2 regions of the Clostridium thermosuccinogenes genome follow, and region 1 is predicted to be linked to the other one. Evidence: predicted binding sites of a transcription regulator. Region 1 holds the regulator's gene; the other holds the start of a gene.
The links. Region 1 encodes NrdR, which represses ribonucleotide reductase genes. Its sites were predicted from a motif close to CACNANATNTNGTG; they were not measured.
Positions count from the first base shown of each region.

Region 2: a site for NrdR is predicted at 3,393-3,406, ahead of CDO33_RS08195 (vitamin B12-dependent ribonucleotide reductase). Genes of this name have one in related genera too.

Region 1 covers NZ_CP021850.1:2,052,589-2,058,422, forward strand. The annotation lists gene CDO33_RS09045 (YifB family Mg chelatase-like AAA ATPase) at 1-1,163, opposite strand, end outside; gene nrdR (transcriptional regulator NrdR) at 1,419-1,886, opposite strand; gene CDO33_RS09055 (YlmC/YmxH family sporulation protein) at 2,000-2,287, opposite strand; gene sigG (RNA polymerase sporulation sigma factor SigG) at 2,518-3,291, opposite strand; gene sigE (RNA polymerase sporulation sigma factor SigE) at 3,432-4,163, opposite strand; gene spoIIGA (sigma-E processing peptidase SpoIIGA) at 4,235-5,179, opposite strand; gene ftsZ (cell division protein FtsZ) at 5,387-5,834, opposite strand, start outside.
Region 2 covers NZ_CP021850.1:1,856,794-1,862,627, reverse strand. The annotation lists gene CDO33_RS08205 (ZIP family metal transporter) at 1-175, shown strand, start outside; gene CDO33_RS08200 (helix-turn-helix transcriptional regulator) at 323-430, opposite strand; gene CDO33_RS08195 (vitamin B12-dependent ribonucleotide reductase) at 853-3,183, opposite strand; gene CDO33_RS08190 (putative glycoside hydrolase) at 3,876-5,195, opposite strand; tRNA gene CDO33_RS08185 (tRNA-Asn) at 5,600-5,675, opposite strand; rRNA gene rrf (5S ribosomal RNA) at 5,682-5,798, opposite strand.

The DNA.
Region 1 (5,834 bases):
ATGTCTATCCTGTCCAGGAGGGGCCCCGACAGCTTCCCCAAGTACTGATGTATCTGCCTTGGGGTGCAGGTGCATTGCTTTGATATATCCAGGAGATTTCCGCATTTACAGGGATTGGCAGCGCAAATGAGAGTGGTCTTTGCCGGATATGTAAGGCTTGAGTTAATTCTGGATATGGTCACATAGCCATCCTCCAGCGGCTGCCTCAATACTTCCAGAGCGTCCCTGCTAAACTCGGGAAGCTCGTCCAGAAAAAGAACACCATAATGGGCAAGGCTTATCTCACCGGGCCTTGGAGTTTTACCTCCACCTATCAGGCTTATGTCCGATATGGTGTGGTGTGGACTGCGGAAAGGCCGTGTGGTGATCAAAGATGTGTTGGGAGGCAGCAAGCCAGCAATGCTGTAGACTTTGGTGACCTCCAGGGCTTCTTCAAAGGTCATCGACGGCAGTATGGAAGGGAGCCTCTTGGCGATCATGGATTTGCCAGAACCCGGGCTTCCAATCATCAGGCAGTTATGGGCACCGGAAGCAGCCACCTCTAATGCCCTTTTGACGTTTTCCTGTCCCTTTACATCCGCAAAATCCAGGTCATACACATGTCTGTTGTTAAAAATACTGTCAATGTCAATTATATATCTTTCTATCAATGCTTTACCTTTAAGATGATTGATAACTTCCGACAGATGCTTTGCCGGCAGGACCTTTAACTCCTTGACCACAGCAGCTTCATTGGCATTTTCCTTAGGGAGCACAAGAAATTCTATCCCTTCATCTCTTGCTGCCAGAGCCATGGACAGAATGCCTGTTACCGGCTTTATTTCACCATCCAGGGATAGCTCCCCGATGAACATATACCTGTCCAAATCACAAACGGAGATTTGCTCTGTAGCTGATAAAATGCCAAGAGCTATGGATAAGTCGTAGGACGAACCTTCCTTTCTGAAATTCGCGGGTGAAAGATTTATCGTTATCCTTCTTGCAGGGAACTCGAAACCTGTGTTTTTTATTGCGGCCCTTACCCTTTCTTTGGATTCCCTTACGGCCGCATCACCTAGGCCGACTATGTCAAAAGCCGGTATGCCGTTGCTGATATCCGTTTCTACTTTCACAATGTAACCGTCAATGCCGGTAAGACCACAGCTATTTATTTTCGCCAGCATAGAAAATTACCTCTTGCTAAATAATAAATCTTCTGTGCTGCCGATTTTAAGAAGCACAATTTAAAGGCTTTGAAAGATGGATTCCACCTCATTTTAAAAATCTCAACCAAGCATCATTCTCAATCCGCAGCACAATGTTTGCATTGATTTTGGTATAAAGTATTTTTGATATTATGTAACAACATAATAATACAATAAATTTTAAGAAGTGTATACATTTTTTAGCAAAATTCTTTGTATTTTGCTAAGTGAGGCTTATTTTTCCATGCTGTTGTCTTTCAATAGCTTTTTAAGCTCGTCCATGAAGGTGTTGACATCTTTAAACTGTCTGTAAACAGACGCAAACCTAACATATGCTACTTCATCGAGGTCTTTTAACTTGGCCATGACCATTTCTCCGATGGCCTGGGATGTTATCTCCCGCTGAAGCGAGTTATACGCCTGGCTTTCTATTTCGTCCACCAGACGTTCCAGATCTTCCGATGAGACAGGCCGTTTTTCACAGGCGCGCATAATGCCGTTTAAAAGCTTATTCCGGTCAAAAGCCTGCCGTGTTTTATCTTTCTTTATGACCATGATAGGAAGGTTTTCTACTTTTTCATAGGTGGTAAACCTCTTAAGGCATTTCGAACACTCTCTTCTCCTTCTTATTGCCGTGCCTTCATCAGTAGGTCTTGAATCTATAACCTTATCATCTTCATAGCCACAGTAAGGACATTTCATCTTTACATCCTCCAGTATAAATTATAAAAGGAAGGTGATGCTGCTTTGCCGTTCGATCAAAACAACATGCCAGGACATTATACCTTTAAACAATTTTATACCAATTTTTCATATCAGTCAAAGTATTTGCGCATAAATCTCTCATCCATATCGACAAAAATTATGTCATCGCCTATTTTACTGATATGATCCCAGGGAATGACAACTTCATCATCCTTGCCTATCATTTTAAAAATCCTTCCCGGGCCAGGTATAATTATGGCTTCAAGCCTGCCATCCTCCATATTGATTTCCACATCACTGACAAAGCCCAGTCTTCTTCCATCGTGAAGATTTATTACTTCCTTTTTCTTTAGATCCGATGTCCGGCACATGCTAATACCGCCCCTTTTCCTCATCATATCACCATAAAAAGTGCAGTTCACGATCAGACGCTTCTAAAGCGTACTGCACGAAATCATGGATAACGACAAAATTACCCTGCGACAACTAAAAGAATCCTTAAGCCAATTCCGTCATGCCTCATGGGCGATGAAGGAATAGCTTAAGCCTAGTTAATCCTTACAGTGCGCTATCGATATAAATATATGTCTATTGGCCGGAGTATATGAAAAAAACACCTTTCGGTGTTTTATATATATTTCTTCATGTGAAGGAGAGCTGTTTTTTCCAGTCTGGAGACCTGGGCCTGGGAGATTCCTATCTCTTCGGCGACCTCCATCTGGGTCTTACCTTCGAAGAACCGAAGGTTCAGTATTAATTTTTCTCTGTCATTCAGCTTTCTCATCGCTTCCTTTAACGCGATCCCTTCTAACCAGTTCTCATCAAGGTTTTTTTCGTCCTTAACCTGATCCATTACATATATGGCATCTCCGCCGTCATGATATACTGATTCGAACAAGGATATGGGGTCCTGGATCGCGTCCAATGCAAATACCACATCCTCTTGTGAAATTTTCAGTTCTTCAGCAATTTCACTTATCGTAGGTTCTTTTGAATTCTTGTTTGTCAGATATTCTTTAGCCTGAAGGGCTTTATATGCAATATCCCTTAGAGATCTGCTGACGCGGATGGAATTGTTGTCTCTAAGATAACGTCTGATTTCACCAATGATCATGGGAACGGCATAAGTGGAAAACTTTACATTCTGGTTTACGTCAAAATTATCGATGGCTTTGATCAGACCTATACAGCCAACCTGGAATAGGTCATCCACATATTCTCCTCTATTATTAAATCTTTGTATAACACTCAAAACAAGTCGAAGGTTTCCTCTTATGAACTCCTCTCTTGCTGTGCTGTCTCCATTGTGCATCCTCTCAAAGAGAGCTTTTTTTTGCTCATTTGTTAATACAGGCAGCTTTGATGTGTTTACACCACAAATTTCAACTTTATTGATCAGCATAGAAAAAACCTCCCGGCTACTAATTTCAGTCAGTATCATTATTGCCATGGAGGTCATTTTTATACTGGAAACGGGTGCAAAAAATTTTTGCAAAAGGCCTTGACAAGCCTTGAAATAGAGATGTTTGCGGCTTTTGCACGTCAAGTCATCCGGTTTATTTCTTTCTTAAGCCTGTTAATGATCCTCTTTTCCAGCCTGGAAATATATGACTGGGAAATACCCAGCATATCAGCCACTTCTTTTTGAGTTTTTTCCACTCCGTTTACTAGGCCGAACCTCAGTTCCATTATCTTTTTCTCACGCATGGAGAGCTTTTTCATAGCGGCATCCAGCAGCTCCTTATCCACCTCATCTTCGATGCTCCTGTAAATGAGGTCGCTGTCGGTTCCCAATATGTCCGAGAGAAGCAGTTCGTTTCCATCCCAGTCGATATTCAGAGGTTCATCTATGGATACCTCGGTCTTAAGCCTGTTGTTGCGCCTCAGATACATGAGAATTTCATTTTCTATGCATCGGGATGCGTATGTAGCCAATTTTATATTCTTAGAAGGATTAAAGGTGTTTATAGCCTTGATCAATCCTATCGTTCCAATGGATATGAGGTCTTCCACTCCCACCCCGGTGTTTTCAAACTTTCGGGCGATATATACCACCAGCCTCAGGTTTCGTTCTATCAGGATGGATTTGACGGCAAAATCCCTTTTTTCCAGCTTGCCCAGTAAATAGTTTTCTTCGTCAATGCTGAGAGGAGGAGGTAGTGCCTCGCTGCCTCCGATATAGAACAAGGATGAATCCGTCCTTATATTAAACTTTCTTAATAATTCGATATAGCGCAATTGGACAGCTAATCTCAATTTATTGATGATTTGCATTTCGATATCCCCTTTCATGTTCACTTCTATATCCAATGTATATTAAGCAAACTCTCTGTCTGCTTGTTTAATCAGGATATTAACTCCGGACTTAACAAAGCCCTATATTTTGCGTTTTTTGAAAGTGATCTGTTGTAAATACCTATTATTACATTCTCCACCCCCTTTTTTTCTTCATTTTCTTCCAGCTCGATATAATCGGGCTTAAATCCGATAAGCATACCGTTTTCCTTGCCCAGCGAGTTGAAAGGTATGAGCCTGAACCTTGAAAACCAATTGGATTTGGATACTATATCCGTGACACTGCTTAGGTCATTTTCTTTTGAGTTTTCAAAGATGCTTTGAATTTCAAAAGGCAGTATATCCTTTAGTGCAAGAAATTCTACAATGACTACAGGCATATTGGTCAAAGGATCATGCAGAGAATTGCCGGTGTCAATAAGGGCGGACATATCTGCTATTTTATTTTCAAAAGCTACTTTGAGGCGCACTATAAGTTTGTCCTTGATAAGCCTGGATTGAATCTCCTCCCAGAATATCCTCCCTATAATAACCACCGTCAATATCGAAAAAATCATAAATGTCCATTTTGATGATTGCCAGTAAACGTAGAAAACACCGTTTTTTACGAAGCCGCCTGTCTTATTTAAATAAAGAAAGGAAAAGGCTGCACCGGCAAAGATAAAAGTGGACACATAAAATATGGCAAGGATTTTAAAATATCTTCTGAAATTTTCAATAGAAAAGCTAATGGCCACCATCAAAGCGGACAGTATGACCTTTGCCATTGTGGTATAGTACACTTTGATACCGGGAAACAGTATCAGCACGACGACATAAACCGCGCCAACAAGCGCTCCCAGAAACAGACGGAGGCTTGAAGTACCAGCCTTTGAAAATCTGGCGGTTACCCACAATATCATATAGTTCATAACTATGTTTTCCAAGAAAAGAATATCAATGTATACCTCCAAGGTTATTACCTCACAATCATTCTTCTCCGGCCGCTTATTCATGATTTGCATCGCGGGACGGCCAAAACCGAAAGTGGCCTTTCTATTTACTTATATTCAGGTGCTTGTATAGATATGTCTATTATATTTAAATCCTTATTAATTTTTTGTCAAATGGACTGGTAAACTATGGAAAATTTAATGACAAAAAACACCGGTTTTTAACCGGTGTTTTGTTGCAAATATGCTTGGATGAAAGGGGTATTGATTTTATTTAAACCTGTTTCTTCTCAGGAAAGTCGGTATGTCCAGTTCATCGCCTGAAAAAGGAGCCGGATTTACGCTGCTGCTTGATTTTTCCGCATTCAAAATGCTCTTTTCGGCTGTCTTTTCAGTTTTCTTAATAACCGGACTCTTATCAAATCCTGTAGCAATTACGGTGATGACCATTTCATCCTTAAGGTTTTCATCTATGACAGCGCCAAATATTATGTTTGCATCAGGGTCTGCAGATTTTTGGACAAGCTCTGCTGCCATATTTACTTCAAACAGGCCAAGATCCGTACCTCCGGTGATGTTCAGGAGGACTCCCCTTGCCCCTTCTATTGAGGTTTCTAAAAGAGGGCTATGTATTGCCTGCTTGGCGGCTTCTTCAGCCCTGTTTTCGCCTGAAGCCCTGCCGATTCCCATGTGGGCCAGACCGGTGTCAAACATGATG
Region 2 (5,834 bases), 200 kb from region 1:
CGCAAAGCCGTTATTACCTTATGCTCTGGCTTTTGCAGCCGGTGCCATGCTGTTTGTTATAAGCCATGAGATAATCCCCGAAAGCCAAAGCGATCAGAAATATTCCAAGCTGGCAACCCATGCTCTTATGCTTGGTTTCGTGGTAATGATGTTTCTGGATAATACGTTGGGGTAATTCAAATCTTTCGCTTTGATGTAAGCTATTTTTTTAATAAACATTAGATATGATCCATATTGCACAGATGATCAAATGCTACAGGAATTGTTATTAATTTTACATAACAACTTTACTGTAGCATTTTGTATTTGTCCATGTTAAATTTTAACTATTATTCTGGTGAGACACATCCAGATATTCTGCAAGTTTTTCCTGTGAGATGTTGTGTTCTTTTCTAAGTCTCCTTATGCTTCCTCCGAGATTAAGGTTCATATAAGTTATACCTCCCAATCATATCAATCATATTGGCGGCCGCCTGATTTTTATTATATGAGAATGCTTGAGTCTAAACAATATAACCATATTTGAGTTATCCGCAACCGGTGGTTGCAAATTCCATTTCTCAATGATAAAAATGTCTTACAAATATTTATGAAAGGCATATTTGCTTCCTTAGTAGACATAATTTCGGGTATAAGTTTTTTCTCTGAAAATATAGCTCTTTTCAAAAGCACCATCTACATAATGGAATTTTAGTTCATTTTACTGTATGCAGCAAAATGAAAAGGAGCCGCATTAGCTAAACTAATACAGCTCCTTTTCTTGGAGGTTTGAGTATTTAGAATTCCAAATATCAGAACGCCTTCTAGGCATTGTTATGTTAATTGATTAAGGATATAAACGGCTGGCAAAGTTTAGCCGCATTTCGAATATCCGCAATTCCGGCATACGACACAGCCGCCTTCATGTTCCACAGGCCTGCCGCATTCAGGACATGCGTTTATCACCTCAGCATCGTTCCTGTCCGGGTTGTTGCAACTGTCTTGCATAGTGCAAGTGCTGCAAGCGGAAGTGTCACAGTTTGCTGTCGGCCGGGGGACGTTAAGTATTCCGGTGCTCGACAATTCGCCGGCAACTTCTTCGTCGGTGCCATTTTGAAGTTTTGCGACTTTTTCTATCAGCCTACCTATCGCATCAGGACAGGATAATACATTCAATCCTTTCTGCCTTATGGTGGAAGGACATCTTATTCCCTTCAGCTGTTCAACTATTGTTTTGGTTTTTATTCCTGAACGCAGTGCGATGGATACGAGTCGTGCCGTCGCCTCGGACTGGGACGGGCATCCACCTGCACGGCCGGTATTTGTGAACACCTCACAAATTCCATCCTCATCATAATTGACAGTTATATATAGATTTCCGCATCCGATTTTTACCTTCTCAGTAAATCCTGTAGTGATATTAGGCCTGGGCCTAGGTTCTATATGGGTAACCGGCTTGGTTTCCTGTTTGGTTTCATCAGCTTTGCTATTGTTAACTTTGCCAATATTAAGTACCTGTGAATCCCTGCTGCCATCTCTGTAAATCGTTACTCCTTTGCAATTAAGCTTGTCAGCAAGTATGAACACTTCCCGGACGTCTTCCTTGGTAGCTTCATGGCGAAGGTTTACCGTTTTTGAAACCGCATTGTCAGTATATTTCTGGAATGCCGCCTGCATCTTTACATGTCCTTCGGGAGAGATGTCATGGGAGGTCACAAACACATCCCTTATATACTTAGGTATTTCTGCAAATCCGCTTATCGAACCCTTTTTAGCAATTCTCCTCATCAGTTCTTCGGAGTAGAAGCCTTCTTTTTCGGCGATTTGCTTGAACAGAGGATTCACCTCTACCAGTTCATCATTATCCATAACATTCCTGATATACGAGATGGCAAAAAGAGGCTCTATTCCGCTGGACACCCCGGCAATAATGCTTAATGTGCCGGTTGGAGCAATCGTTGTGGTGGTAGCATTTCTCACTCTGATGCCCATCTCTTTATAAATGCTCTTATCATAGTATGGAAATACACCTTTTCTTTCAGCTATCTCAATAGATGCTTTCCTTGATTCTTCCTGGATAAACTTCATAACCTTTTCAGCGAGATTTATGGCTTTCTGTGAGTTATAGGGGATTCTCATCTTACAAAGCATGTCAGCCCAACCCATCACTCCAAGGCCAATTTTTCTTGTCCCTCTGGTCATCTCATCGATCTCAGGAAGCGGGTACTTGTTCACATCAATTACATTATCCAGAAAATGCACTGCCTTTATTACTGTTTTTCTCAGCTTATCGAAATCGACGTCCACTACATTTCCATTTTCTTTAAGCATAAGGCTTAAGTTAATGGATCCAAGATTGCAGGCTTCATACGGAAGAAGCGGCTGCTCTCCGCAGGGATTGGTGCTTTCAATCTCGCCCAGTTCCGGGGTGACATTGGCTTTATTAAGCCTGTCCAGGAAAACAATACCCGGTTCACCGTTGTTCCAAGCCATATCCACTATTAGGTCGAAAACTTCCCGAGCGTTTTTAGTGCCGGTTACCTTCTTGGTATGGGGATCTATAAGCTCATAATCCCAGCCTTTTTCAACAGCTTCCATAAAGTCTTCGGTAATACCGACGCTGATATTGAAATTTGTTATATCTGCATTATCTCTTTTTGAGGTTATAAATTCTAAAATGTCAGGATGATCAACCCTCAATATGCCCATATTTGCGCCTCTTCTGGTACCACCCTGTTTTACCGCCTCGGTAGCTGCGTTAAAGACTCTCATAAAACTTACCGGCCCGCTGGCTACGCCTCCGGTAGAATTTACAGCGGCACCTCTGGGCCTCAATCTGGAAAAGCTGAATCCTGTTCCGCCACCGCTTTTGTGTATCAAGGCCGCATTTTTAATAGTTTCGAATATACCTTCCATAGTATCTTCTATCGGTAATACAAAACATGCGCTCAATTGTCCCAAGGGCCTTCCTGCATTCATCAGTGTGGGGGAATTGGGTAAAAACTCAAGGTTAGCCATCATTTCAAAGAATTCCTGCTCAATCTTTTTAAGCTCCGGCGCCGACACATACTTGACATCCGCCGCAGCCACTGCTTTGGCTACTCTTCTGAACATGCCTTCAGGATTTTCCAAAAGCCTGCCTTCTTCATCCTTGGCCAGGTATCTTTTCTCCAGTACCTTAATCGCATTTTCCGTTAAACTCATACTAAAGCCTCCTTGATTTTTTGACAATGCTGTGGCCCATTTTTCATAAGCTACTTCACATCATCATTTTCATTTGTTTTAATACAATATCCATCAAATGACATTCATTGGTATAAATTAGTGCAATTTACCATAATGCATGGCATCAACCTAGAAGCCTGTTACTTACCTCTAGAATCACAAATTTATAGTACAGTTGACGTAGAATTCACAATATTTAGTGTATTATTTTTCTACTAGCACTGTATATTGTATCATTTTTAAGATACAAGTCAATACAATTGAGGAAAATTTTCTTAGTCATAAAGTCCTATTGAGTATTAGGACATTTTATGCATGATACTTCGCGAGTTAGGTAACTGTCATATGAAAATAACAGAAAAGCAACTGCCGAAGATATCTTTTTTCTCTAGACTAAAAATTATTACGCACCAAAAAAACAGACTCTTATCAAATCAACTAATGCATGTGCCCTAATGGTTAATAAAAAATATAATATAAAAAAAGATATAGGATATGTAATTGTTTTAAATCATCTATCCTATATCCGTTATGCTACTTTTATATTACTGCTTCTTTTTATTAATGATTAAAATATAAATTCATTTCAGGTATATTTATATTTGCTTAGTTAATTTTTGCATCCTATTTGATTTCGGAGATTTACGATTCTGTTAAAAATGCACTATGTGTCATTCTTTCTCCAATGCAGCTTCTGAATAAGTATTTTTAGGATCCCACAATATCCACTCTTCGTATCCGGCATCATATACTGCCTTTTTTTGCTGTCTTACCTGCTCCGCGCCATACTCCTGATAATAGCCTTTGCCAAGCCAAGATGCGGTAAAATCCTGCAAGTAGGGTCTTACCTTTGCTTTATATCCTTCCACCGCTGCTATTCTGGTTTTTCCTTTTACAAGAGAATTGTATACAACTCCATAAGGGTCCAGATCAGGTTTAGCAAATGTGACATTGTTGACAATCTGCCCTACAGCATAATGAGAAGGGTACACCATTGGACATATGACATCCACATTGTCTTTTCCTACCAATTCAAGATACTGGCCTATATCCTCTGTATCTCCCGGGCTTTCCAGTATTATGCCGAAAACATCTGCCGATATCGGGATTTCTGCAGGTATTTCTTTTCTCGCATACTCAAGGAACCTATTGATAGCTTCATACTTTTCAATTCCCGGATTGCCAAAATTCATCGTGCTTCTCTTTCCGTCCGGGAACCTGACATAGTCAAACTGGATTTCATCAAAACCTAATTCAACTGCTTCCTTAGCTATATCCACTATGTATTTCCATGCTTCTTCACTATATGGATTCAGCCATGTTTGGTTTTTATTAGGGTCCCTCCACAAACCGCCATTAACATGCTTTATTGCCATTTCCGTTCTTTTGCTTGATGCATATGGGTCATTAAAGCATACCAGCCTTCCGATAACAGGGATGCCGTTATCGTGAAATGCTTTTATGACTTTTTCAACATTATATTTATTAGTCCACCCATTAATCTCCTGCACTGCAGGGATATTGGATTTATATGATACAAGACCGTCATCGTCCTTGATATCTACCACATAAGCATTTATTTCCGTAGTTTTCGCCAACTCGATGAAGTGCTGCAATTTTTCATCTATTCCGGCAGTCCAACCTGTAAGGTACAGAGCTTTGACCTTCATATCCCTTATTGAAGGCACATTAGATTTATCAGGTATATCCGTGGTTTCACCATCGCCATCCTGATCTTCCGGTTTGGTTTCGTCCGGATTGGCACCTTGATTCTGGTCACCGTCTTCTGATGCTCCTTCGTTGTTTTTACTTTCCTGATTCACAGTTCCCTGTAGGTCTTTATTATCCTTTTGACCGGCATTTTCCGTTCCGGTCCCCTGGGTTGAACTGTCATTTCCTTTGCTGTTGGTATTGCATCCGACTGCTAAACTTAAGGCAAACAATACTACTACAAATAATGAAAGCACTCTTTTAATGATATTTTTCTTCATAGCAACCCCCATTGTTATGTATTTATATTTTACGGCACTTACTTAATCTCTTATTAGATGAAACAAAATCCTTTTTTGTTCCATTTTATGCTGGTAAGTTGCCTATAAAATTTTCTCTTTTGTGATTTGCAGCAACAAACTTTTCTTATTTTTCAAAATATAATATAAAATTTCTGTGCACTTTAATATTATTTCATATTTGCCGTCGTAATAAAACTCTTTTTTCATATTTCATAGAATTTTTCTTTATTTTGCTCCGGATTTATCTTATTGAAACATCTTTTCCGTTTATTTCAGGGATTTAGCTTATTATTTACATAAACAGCAAATGATTTTGCTATGTTGTTTTCAGATTACTTTTTGATACTAAAAAAGGAAAGAACAATATAATTGTTCTTTCCTTCTGGCTCCTCAAGTAGGACTCGAACCTACGACCCTGCGGTTAACAGCCGCATGCTCTACCGACTGAGCTATTGAGGAATATAAACCTGGCAGCGACCTACTTTCCCAGGACATCTCCGTCCAAGTATCATCGGCACTGAGAAGCTTAACTGCCGTGTTCGGAATGGGTACGGGTGTTTCCTTCTCGTTATTGCCACCAGATATTTTCTGTGCAATTTCTTGCACTCTCAAAACTAT